One region of the Megasphaera jansseni genome, then DNA from elsewhere that is predicted to be linked to it. Evidence: a T-box and tRNA genes for the amino acid it is inferred to sense, from the RefSeq annotation. Region 1 holds a T-box; the other holds one or more tRNA genes.
What was found. A T-box is a leader RNA that pairs with one kind of tRNA and senses whether it is charged. The one in region 1 lies ahead of thrS (threonine--tRNA ligase), so its partner is inferred to be a tRNA-Thr.
Positions count from the first base shown of each region.

Region 2: it encodes a tRNA-Thr, which carries the amino acid that the T-box ahead of thrS (threonine--tRNA ligase) is inferred to sense. The anticodon was not compared.

Region 1 covers NZ_JBHYRR010000001.1:111,307-116,646, forward strand. The annotation lists gene ACE418_RS00555 (acyl-CoA dehydrogenase) at 1-1,051, shown strand, start outside; gene ACE418_RS00560 (electron transfer flavoprotein subunit beta/FixA family protein) at 1,125-1,937, shown strand; gene ACE418_RS00565 (electron transfer flavoprotein subunit alpha/FixB family protein) at 1,958-2,974, shown strand; T-box leader at 3,311-3,530, shown strand; gene thrS (threonine--tRNA ligase) at 3,566-5,340, shown strand, end outside.
Region 2 covers NZ_JBHYRR010000007.1:94,922-100,261, reverse strand. The annotation lists gene lonC (Lon family ATP-dependent protease) at 1-1,587, shown strand, start outside; gene dnaB (replicative DNA helicase) at 1,589-2,917, shown strand; tRNA gene ACE418_RS04315 (tRNA-Thr) at 3,118-3,193, shown strand; tRNA gene ACE418_RS04310 (tRNA-Tyr) at 3,200-3,285, shown strand; tRNA gene ACE418_RS04305 (tRNA-Met) at 3,291-3,366, shown strand; tRNA gene ACE418_RS04300 (tRNA-Thr) at 3,425-3,500, shown strand; tRNA gene ACE418_RS04295 (tRNA-Met) at 3,506-3,582, shown strand; gene tuf (elongation factor Tu) at 3,729-4,916, shown strand.

The sequences.
Region 1 (5,340 bases):
AGGTATCTATGACAAAGACCTTATCAACGAACTGCTCAGCCTCGGTATTACCGGCGCTTACTTCGATGAAAAATACGGCGGTTCCGGCGATGACGGCGGCGACGTTTTGAGCTACATCCTCGCTGTTGAAGAATTGGCTAAATATGATGCTGGTGTTGCTATCACCTTGTCGGCAACGGTTTCCCTTTGCGCTAACCCGATTTGGCAGTTCGGCACTGAAGCTCAGAAAGAAAAATTCCTCGTTCCTTTGGTTGAAGGCTCCAAACTCGGTGCTTTCGGCTTGACCGAACCGAACGCTGGTACTGATGCTTCCGGCCAGCAGACTGTTGCTGTTAAGAACGACGACGGCACTTACACGCTGAACGGCTCCAAGATCTTCATCACCAACGGCGGCGCTGCTGATATCTACATCGTCTTCGCTATGACCGACAAGAGCAAAGGCAACCACGGCATTACAGCCTTCATCCTCGAAGACGGCATGCCTGGCTTCACCTTCGGCAAGAAAGAAGACAAAATGGGCATCCATACTTCGCAGACCATGGAACTCGTATTCCAGGACGTCAAAGTTCCGGCTGAAAACATGCTCGGCGAAGAAGGCAAAGGCTTCAAGATTGCTATGATGACCTTGGACGGCGGCCGTATTGGCGTTGCTGCTCAGGCTCTCGGCATTGCAGAAGCTGCTTTGGCAGATGCTGTTGAATACTCCAAACAGCGTGTACAGTTCGGCAAACCGCTCTGCAAATTCCAGTCCATTTCCTTCAAACTGGCTGACATGAAGATGCAGATCGAAGCTGCTCGTAACCTCGTTTACAAAGCTGCTTGCAAGAAACAGGAAGGCAAACCCTTCACGGTTGACGCAGCTATCGCAAAACGCGTTGCTTCTGACGTCGCTATGCGCGTAACGACTGAAGCAGTCCAGATCTTCGGCGGCTATGGCTACAGCGAAGAATATCCGGTTGCTCGTCACATGCGCGATGCTAAGATCACTCAGATCTACGAAGGCACGAACGAAGTTCAGCTCATGGTTACAGGCGGTGCTCTGTTAAGATAAGTGAAGTTTATGATGCAGGCTTGGCATCAGCCAAGCCTGTTACATAAAAAAAGATTTTAGGAGGCAAACGTAAATGGAAATATTGGTATGTGTCAAACAAGTTCCGGACACAGCAGAAGTTAAGATTGACCCCGTAAAACATACCGTCATTCGTGCTGGTGTTCCTAACATTTTTAACCCCTTCGACCAGAATGCTTTGGAAGCAGCTCTTCAGATGAAAGATGCTGACAAAGACGTAAAGATTACATTACTCTCGATGGGTCCTGATCAGGCAAAAGACGTTCTTCGTGAAGGCCTCGCAATGGGCGCTGACGATGCATATCTTCTGTCCGACCGCAAACTCGGTGGTTCCGATACGTTAGCTACGGGCTATGCTTTGGCACAGGCTATTAAGAAATTGGCTGCTGACAAAGGTATCGAACAGTTCGATATCATCCTTTGCGGCAAACAGGCTATCGACGGCGATACCGCTCAGGTTGGCCCGCAGATTGCTTGCGAACTCGGTATTCCTCAGATTACGTATGCCCGCGACATCAAAGTCGAAGGCAACAAAGTTACTGTTCAGCAGGAAAACGAAGAAGGCTACATCGTAACAGAAGCTAACTTCCCGGTATTGATTACCGCTGTTAAAGACTTGAACGAACCGCGTTTCCCGACCATTCGTGGCACGATGAAAGCAAAACGCCGCGAAATCCCGAACTTGGACGCTGCTGCCGTTGCAGCTGATGACGCTCAGATCGGTTTGTCTGGCTCTCCGACTAAAGTCCGCAAGATTTTCACACCGCCTCAGAGATCCGGTGGTCTCGTTCTCAAAGTTGAAGATGACAACGAACAGGCAATCGTCGACCAGGTTATGGAAAAACTGGTTGCCCAGAAAATCATTTAATCTAAGGAGGAACAGTGAAAATGGATTTAGCAGAATATAAAGGCATTTATGTAATTGCTGAACAGTTCGAAGGCAAATTACGTGATGTATCTTTCGAATTGTTGGGCCAGGCTCGTATCTTGGCTGACACCATCGGCGACGAAGTCGGTGCTATCCTCATTGGTAAAGACGTAAAACCGTTGGCTCAGGAACTCATCGCTCACGGTGCTCATAAAGTATACGTTTATGATGATCCCCAGCTCGAACATTACAATACGACGGCTTATGCAAAAGTCATTTGCGATTTCTTCCATGAAGAAAAACCGAACGTATTCCTCGTTGGCGCTACCAACATCGGCCGTGACCTCGGCCCGCGTGTTGCTAACTCCTTGAAGACCGGCCTCACCGCTGACTGCACGCAGCTCGGCGTTGACGACGACAAGAAGACCATCGTATGGACCCGTCCGGCTCTCGGCGGCAACATCATGGCTGAAATCATCTGCCCGGACAACCGTCCGCAGATGGGTACAGTTCGTCCGCATGTCTTCAAAAAACCGGAAGCAGATCCTTCTGCAACTGGCGAAGTTATCGAAAAGAAAGCTAACCTCTCCGATGCTGACTTCATGACCAAATTCGTCGAACTCATCAAATTGGGCGGCGAAGGCGTTAAAATCGAAGACGCTGACGTTATCGTTGCTGGCGGCCGTGGCATGAATGGTGAAGAACCGTTCAAGACCGGTATCCTCAAAGAATGCGCAGACGTCCTCGGCGGCGCTGTTGGTGCATCTCGTGCAGCTGTTGACGCTGGCTGGATCGACGCTCTCCATCAGGTTGGCCAGACTGGTAAAACTGTTGGTCCGAAGATTTACATTGCATGCGCTATTTCCGGTGCTATCCAGCACTTGGCAGGCATGACTGGTTCTGACTGCATCATCGCTATCAACAAAGACGAAGATGCTCCGATCTTCAAAGTCTGCGACTATGGTATCGTAGGCGATGTCTTCAAAGTTCTCCCGCTCCTCACAGAAGCTATCAAGAAACAGAAAGGCATTGCATAAGTTATCTAACCGTGCATAATAAAAAGGGATTGTCGTCTATGCGACAATCCCTTTTTTTTGCAATTAGCAGTTAGCAGTTAGGGGTTAGCCGTTAGTGTCTGACCGCTAACCCCTAACCCCTAACCCCTAACCCGTAGGGGTTCGCACGTGGCGAACCCGTTTCAGCATATGTGTGATTTCCTATTCAAGTTGCTAGAAGCATCATACAAATACCTGGCGGGTCGCCCACGGGCGCCCCTACAAACTCAAAAAGAGGCTGTCGCTTTAAGACAGCCTCTTTTCTCCCTTGACAACCCCAATTTCCTGCCGTATAATTTACGCATACATAGAGATATGTAATAAGCTTTGAAAAGGACAATACTTGCTAGTTCCTTTATTCCAGAGAGAGGCACGATGGTGCGAGCGCCTTATAGAGTCTAACAAGTTACCGCCTTGGAGCTGAATCTCCGAACGGAGTAGGGGATTCCGGCCGCCCCGTTATCGCGCTTGAGTACATCGGATGTTTCTTTCCGGTGAACTAGGGTGGAACCACGTGAGTTATGCTCTCGTCCCTTGAGGACGAGAGCTTTTTTATTAAGGAGGATGTTTGTAATGGCAGAATTAGTGTTAAAAGACGGAAGCAAAAAACAGTTTCCCGATGGCATCTCTCTTGCCGAAGCTGTCAAACAGCTCAGCAACAGTCTTGCAAAGAAAGTTTTAGTCGCAAAGGTCAATGGTGAAGTCACGGACCTCCGTGAAGCCATCGTCGACGGTTCGACCGTTGAATTCCTCACCTTTGCAGATCAGGAAGGGAAAGATACGCTTCGCCATACAGCATCTCATGTCATGGCTCAGGCTATCCAGCACCTCTTCCCGGGCGTTAAATTCGCTATTGGCCCGTCTATTGAAAATGGCTTTTACTATGACCTCGATACGGAACACCGTTTCACACAGGAAGACTTTGCCGCTATTGAAGCTGAAATGGCTAAGATCGTCAAAGAAAACCTTCCCATCACTAAGGAAGTCGTTTCCCGTGCCGATGCGTTGAAACTCTTCAAAGACGCTGGCCAGGATTATAAAGTAGAACTCATTGAAGACCTTCCGGAAGATGCTGTCATCTCCCTTTATCGCCAGGGCGATTTCGTCGACCTCTGTGCCGGCCCGCACTGCGCTTCGACCGGTGCCGTCAAGGCCTTCAAGCTGCGTACGGTTGCCGGGGCTTACTGGCGCGGCGATGAACACAACAAGATGCTCCAGCGTATTTACGGTACCGCTTTTGAAAAGAAATCGGAACTCGATGAATACTTGAAGATGATGGAAGAAGCTGAAAAGCGCGACCATCGTAAATTGGGCAAACAGCTCGATCTGTTCAGCTTCCACGAAGAAGGTCCTGGCTTCCCGTTCTTCCATCCCAAGGGAATGATTTTGCGCAACAACCTGCTCAAATTCTGGCATGAACTTCATGACGAAGCTGATTATGATGAAATCATGACCCCGATGATCCTCAACCGTCATCTCTGGGAACAGTCGGGCCACTGGGATCACTATCGCGACAACATGTACTTCACCACGATTGATGACCAGCCCTATGCCATCAAACCGATGAACTGCCCGGGCGGCATCCTGGTCTATAAGAGCAACGTCCACAGCTACCGCGATTTCCCGATGCGTATGGCTGAACTCGGCCTGGTCCATCGTCATGAACTCCACGGGGCCCTCCACGGTCTGTTCCGTGTCCGCTGCTTCACTCAGGACGATGCGCACATCTTCATGCTGCCGAGCCAGATGAAAGAAGAAATTTCCGGAGTCATGGACCTCTTCGACAAAGCCTATAAACAGTTCGGACTGGAATACCACGTCGAATTGTCTACCCGCCCGGAAGATTCCATGGGTTCCGACGAAATCTGGGAACTGGCTACCAAGACCCTGCATGATGTCATCGAAGAACGCCACATCCCGTACGTCATCAACGAAGGCGACGGCGCATTCTACGGTCCGAAACTGGACTTCCACCTGAAAGACTCCATCGGCCGTACCTGGCAGTGTGGTACGATCCAGCTCGACATGCTCATGCCGGAACGCTTCGACATGACTTACATTGGCGAAGATGGCCAGAAACATCGCCCGGTCATGGTCCATCGTGCCTGCTTCGGCAGTATCGAACGCTTCCTGGGCATCATCACCGAAAACTATGCCGGTGCTTTCCCGGTATGGCTGGCTCCGGTACAGATCAAGTTCCTGCCGATTTCCGACAAACACCTGGCTTACTGCAAAGACCTGGCTAAGAAGTTCAAGAAATTGGGCATCCGCGTCGAAGTCGATGAAAGCAGTGAAAAGATCGGTTACAAGATCCGCAAGGCACAGATGGAAAAAGTACCGTACATGGC
Region 2 (5,340 bases), on a different contig from region 1:
GAAAAGAAAATCAGCCAGCGCATGGATGAAAAACAACAGGAATACGTGCGGGAAATCAAGATGGAACTCATCAAAGAGGAACTGCACGACGTCGAAACGCCGCAGACTAAGCGCAAGCTCAAGGAACTGGATGACCTGGAAAAAGTCCATCTTACCGAATCGGTCATGGAACGGGTCCGTCCCAAACAGCTCAGCGCCATCGTTGGACAGGAACGGGCTGTAGAAGCCATGCAGAGCAAGTTATCGTCTGTCTATCCGCAGCACCTGCTCCTTTACGGACCACCTGGCGTCGGCAAGACGACGGCTGCCCGTATCGTCCTCGACGAAGCCAAGAAACTGCCTTTTACGCCTTTTGGGGCCGATGCGCCTTTCGTCGAAACGGACGGGACGACGCTGCGCTGGGATTCACGGGATATGACCAATCCCCTCATCGGCTCGGTCCACGACCCGATTTACCAGGGCGCCCGCCGCGACCTGGCCGATACGGGGATTCCGGAACCGAAGCCGGGCCTGGTCACGGAAGCCCACGGCGGCATCCTCTTTATCGACGAAATCGGCGAAATGGACCCGATGCTGCTCAACAAGCTGCTGAAAGTCATGGAAGACAAGCGGGTCCGTTTTGAATCGGCTTATTATGATGAAGACGATCCGAACGTGCCGCAGTATATCAAGAAACTCTTTGCCGAAGGCGCTCCGGCTGATTTCATCCTCATCGGGGCGACGACGCGGGACCCGTCGGAAATCAACCCGGCCATCCGGTCGCGCTGTGCCGAAGTCTTCTTTGAACCCCTCATCCCGGCGGATATCGAACAGATTGTCATCAATGCCGCTGCCCAGTTGGGAGCGGAACTGGAAGACGGCGTAGCGAAACTCATCAGTGAATTCACTATCGAAGGCCGTAAGGCCGTCAACATCCTGGCCGACACGTATGGCCTGGCTGTCTTTAGATCAGGCTCCAAGGACCACGTGCGCATCACCTGTGACCACGTCCGCCGCGTCGCCCAGATCAGCCGTCTCGTGCCTTATGTGACGGAAAAGGCCAGCGACACGCCTGTCATCGGCAAGGTCTTTGGCCTCGGCGTCGCCGGTTATCTCGGCTCAGCCATTGAAATCGAAGCGGTCGCCTTCCCGGCACGGGCGCCGGGCAAGGGCTATTACCGTTTCAACGACACGGCCGGCTCCATGGCCAAGGACTCCATGTTCAATGCGGCCGCTGTCGTCCGCCGCATGACGGGCAAGGAACTGTCCGATTACGACGTCAACATCAACTTCGTCGGCGGCGGCAATATCGATGGCCCATCGGCAGGCTGTGCCATTACGACGGCCCTCATCTCGGCCGTCACAGGGACGCCGGTCCGCCAGGATATGGCCCTGACCGGGGAAATTTCCATCCAGGGCCAGGTCAAGCCCGTCGGCGGTGTCTTTGAAAAGGCTTATGGCGCCCGTCAGGCCGGCATGAAAGGCATCATCATCCCTAAGGAAAATGCCCATGATATCCCAGAACGCCATTTAGGCCTGGATATCCACTATGCCGTCACCATCGACGACGTGCTGAAACTGATGTTAGTCGGACAGGGGGAAGCATAATATGGAACAGCGGATTCCACCGCAGAATGTAGAGGCCGAACAGGCCGTCCTGGGGGCGATGCTCTTATCCCATGATGCCGTCATCGTCGCCATGGAAAAGCTCCAGCCCCGCGATTTTTACCGCGACGTCCATCGCATCATCTTCGAGGCCATGGAACACCTCCATCGGGAAAATAAAGAAATCGACGTCATCACCTTGCCGGAAGAATTGAAACGCATGAAGAAGCTCGATGATGTAGGCGGTATCGAATATGTCCTGAGCCTGCCGAATCTGGTGGGGTCAGCGGCCAATATCGAATATTACGCCAATATCGTGGCTGAGAAAGCCTTGTCGCGCAATCTCATTTCGACATGTACCGAACTGACGACGGAAGCCTATGATGGTCAAAAGGAAACGGAAGAACTCCTGGACGATGCCGAACGGCGCATCCTCCAGCTGTCGGATACGAAGAACCGCGGCGATTTCGCGTCCGTCGGCGCCGTCGTCGAAGTGACCCTCGACAAGATCACCAAGCTCTATGAAAATAAAGCGGGCCTGACCGGCCTGCCGACGGGGTTCCGTGACCTGGACCGCATGACGTCGGGTTTGCAGCCGTCAGACCTGATCCTGGTCGCTGCCCGTCCGAGTATGGGCAAGACGGCGTTTACCTTGAACATCGCCCAGAACGTCGGCGTTCGCCAGCATAAGACGGTAGCCTTCTTTTCCCTGGAAATGTCTCAGGAACAGCTCGTCCAGCGCCTGCTCTGCCAGATCGCCCATATCGATTCGCAGAAACTGCGCACAGGCCAGCTCAACAGCGATGAAGAATGGACGCGCCTGACCGATGCCTGCGATAAGCTCTATGAATCGCCTATTTACATCGACGATACGCCGGGCATATCCGTCGCCGAAATGCGTTCGAAAGCGCGGCGCCTCAAGTCGGAACACGGTCTGGACCTGATCATCGTCGACTACCTGCAGCTCATGCAGGGCCGCAATGCCGAAAGCCGTCAGCAGGAAATCTCCGAGATTTCCCGGTCCCTCAAGGCCCTGGCGCGGGAACTGAAAGTACCGCTCATCGCCTTGTCCCAGCTCAGCCGAAGTGTCGAAAGCCGGCAGGATAAACGGCCTATGCTCAGCGACCTCCGTGAATCGGGGGCCCTGGAACAGGATGCGGATATCGTATCCTTCTTGTATCGTGAAGATTACTACGATAAGGAAACGGAGAACCAGCACATTACGGAAGTCATCCTGGCCAAGCACCGCAATGGTCCTGTCGGCTCGGTCAAGCTCTATTTCAAGAACGAGTTCACGTTATTCCTCAACCTGGACACGCAGCATGAAGGATAGGTACGAATTTATTTAAAAAAAGTGAAAAAGGTACTTGCATTATTCCGTGGGGTATAGTATACTAATTAAGTCAGCGGTTCTGACAGAGACTTTTGAAACGGGGTTTTGCCTCGTCAGAAGAAATAAGAAAAGCTGATAAAAAAGTTCTTGACAGAACGTCAGTCCTTTGATATAATAGACTACGTTCCACGGAACAGTAAGCCAACGTAGCTCAATTGGTAGAGCAACTGACTTGTAATCAGTAGGTTGTAGGTTCAAGTCCTATCGTTGGCTCCAGTAAATGGTGGGGTTCCCGAGTGGCTAAAGGGAGCAGACTGTAAATCTGCCGGCGTTTGCCTTCGAAGGTTCGAATCCTTCCCCCACCACCAATTATCGCGGGGTGGAGCAGTTGGTAGCTCGTCGGGCTCATAACCCGAAGGTCGTAGGTTCAAGTCCTGCCCCCGCTACCAAATTTTTTTACTGTCAGGTAAAAAAACAACTTCATAATTGGCTTTGACCAGTTCATAAGCTGTTGTAGCTCAGTCGGTAGAGCGTATCCTTGGTAAGGATAAGGTCACCGGTTCAATCCCGGTCAATAGCTCCACACATGGCGGCTTAGCTCAGTTGGCTAGAGCATGCGGTTCATACCCGCAGTGTCCAGAGTTCGAATCTCCGAGCCGCCACCACACTAATAACCTCGTGCATACGAGGTTATTTCTATATGCAAAAATATTTTTTGTTTAATTTTCCTTTTTTTTAAGCAAAGAGTATGGATGTGTGATAGAATACAAGTGGGTAGCTGTTTTTTTTCCTAAAGGAGGAAATGATTACAATGGCAAAAGAACATTATGAAAGAACAAAACCGCATGTTAATATCGGTACGATTGGTCACGTCGACCATGGCAAAACGACATTAACAGCTGCTATTACGAAAGTATTAGCAAAGAAGGGCTTTGCCAAGTTCGAAGATTACTCCGATATTGACAAGGCTCCGGAAGAACGTGAACGTGGTATTACGATCAACACGGCGCACGTCGAATACGAAACGGAAAAACGCCACTATGCACATGTTGACTGCCCGGGGCATGCTGACTATGTCAAGAACATGATCACTGGTGCAGCTCAGATGGATGGTGCTATCCTCGTTGTATCCGCAGCTGACGGCCCGATGCCGCAGACTCGTGAACACATCCTCCTGGCCCGCCAGGTCGGTGTACCGGCTATCGTCGTATACCTCAACAAAGCTGACCAGGTCGACGATCCGGAACTGATTGAACTCGTTGAAATGGAAGTCCGTGACCTCCTGACTGAATATGATTATCCTGGCGATGAAGTACCTATCATCGTAGGTTCTGCTTTGAAAGCCCTCGAAGGCGATCCGGAAGCTGAAAAATCTATCCTCGATTTGATGGATGCCGTCGACAACTATATCCCGACTCCGCAGCGTCCGACGGACCAGCCGTTCCTGATGCCTGTCGAAGACGTATTCACCATCACTGGCCGTGGTACCGTTGCTACGGGCCGTGTCGAACGTGGTACGATCAAAGTTGGCGACGCTGTCGAAATCGTCGGCCTCGCTGATAAACCGAAAGATACTGTCGTTACGGGCGTTGAAATGTTCCGTAAGATCCTCGACCTCGCAGAAGCAGGCGATAACATCGGTGCCTTGCTCCGTGGCATCGACCGTAAAGACGTCGAACGCGGCCAGGTCCTGGCTAAACCGGGCACGATTCATCCGCACACGAAATTCAAGGCTCAGGTCTATGTCCTGACCAAAGATGAAGGCGGCCGTCATACGCCGTTCTTCAACGGCTATCGTCCGCAGTTCTACTTCCGTACGACCGACGTAACTGGCGTCATCACGCTGCCGGAAGGCACTGAAATGTGCATGCCTGGCGATAACGTCAAGATGGAAGTCGAACTGATCACACCGATTGCTATCGAAGCTGGCCTGCGCTTCGCTATCCGTGAAGGCGGCCGTACCGTAGGTGCCGGTGTCGTATCCGAAATCGAAGGCTAAAAAATAATAAACGCAGTTGGCTGTTCGCAGTCCGCTGTTCGCAAAGGGGCTGTCGCACGAAGGCTTCTGCCATCATGCGAGGCCCCTTTCTCTTTATAGTTTGCAGCATGGAGTTGGTAGTCTGTAGAAATGGGATTTAAATTTTTAACCATCCGCTAACAACTAACTGCTAACCACTAACAACTTAAAAGGGCTTGTCGCACGAAGGTTTTTGCCATCATGCGAGGCCCCTTCAACTTAAAAGTTTTTCGTTCGTAGTTCATCGTTCATCGCGATGGATTGATATTTTTAATCCCATACGACAAACGATGAACGACCTACGATCAACGTAAAAAGAGGCTGTCTTAATGCGACAGCCTCTTTTTTTGTATGTATTGATGCGCGAGGTCACAGATTGTGAATTATTTATCGCCTGTCTGCGCAA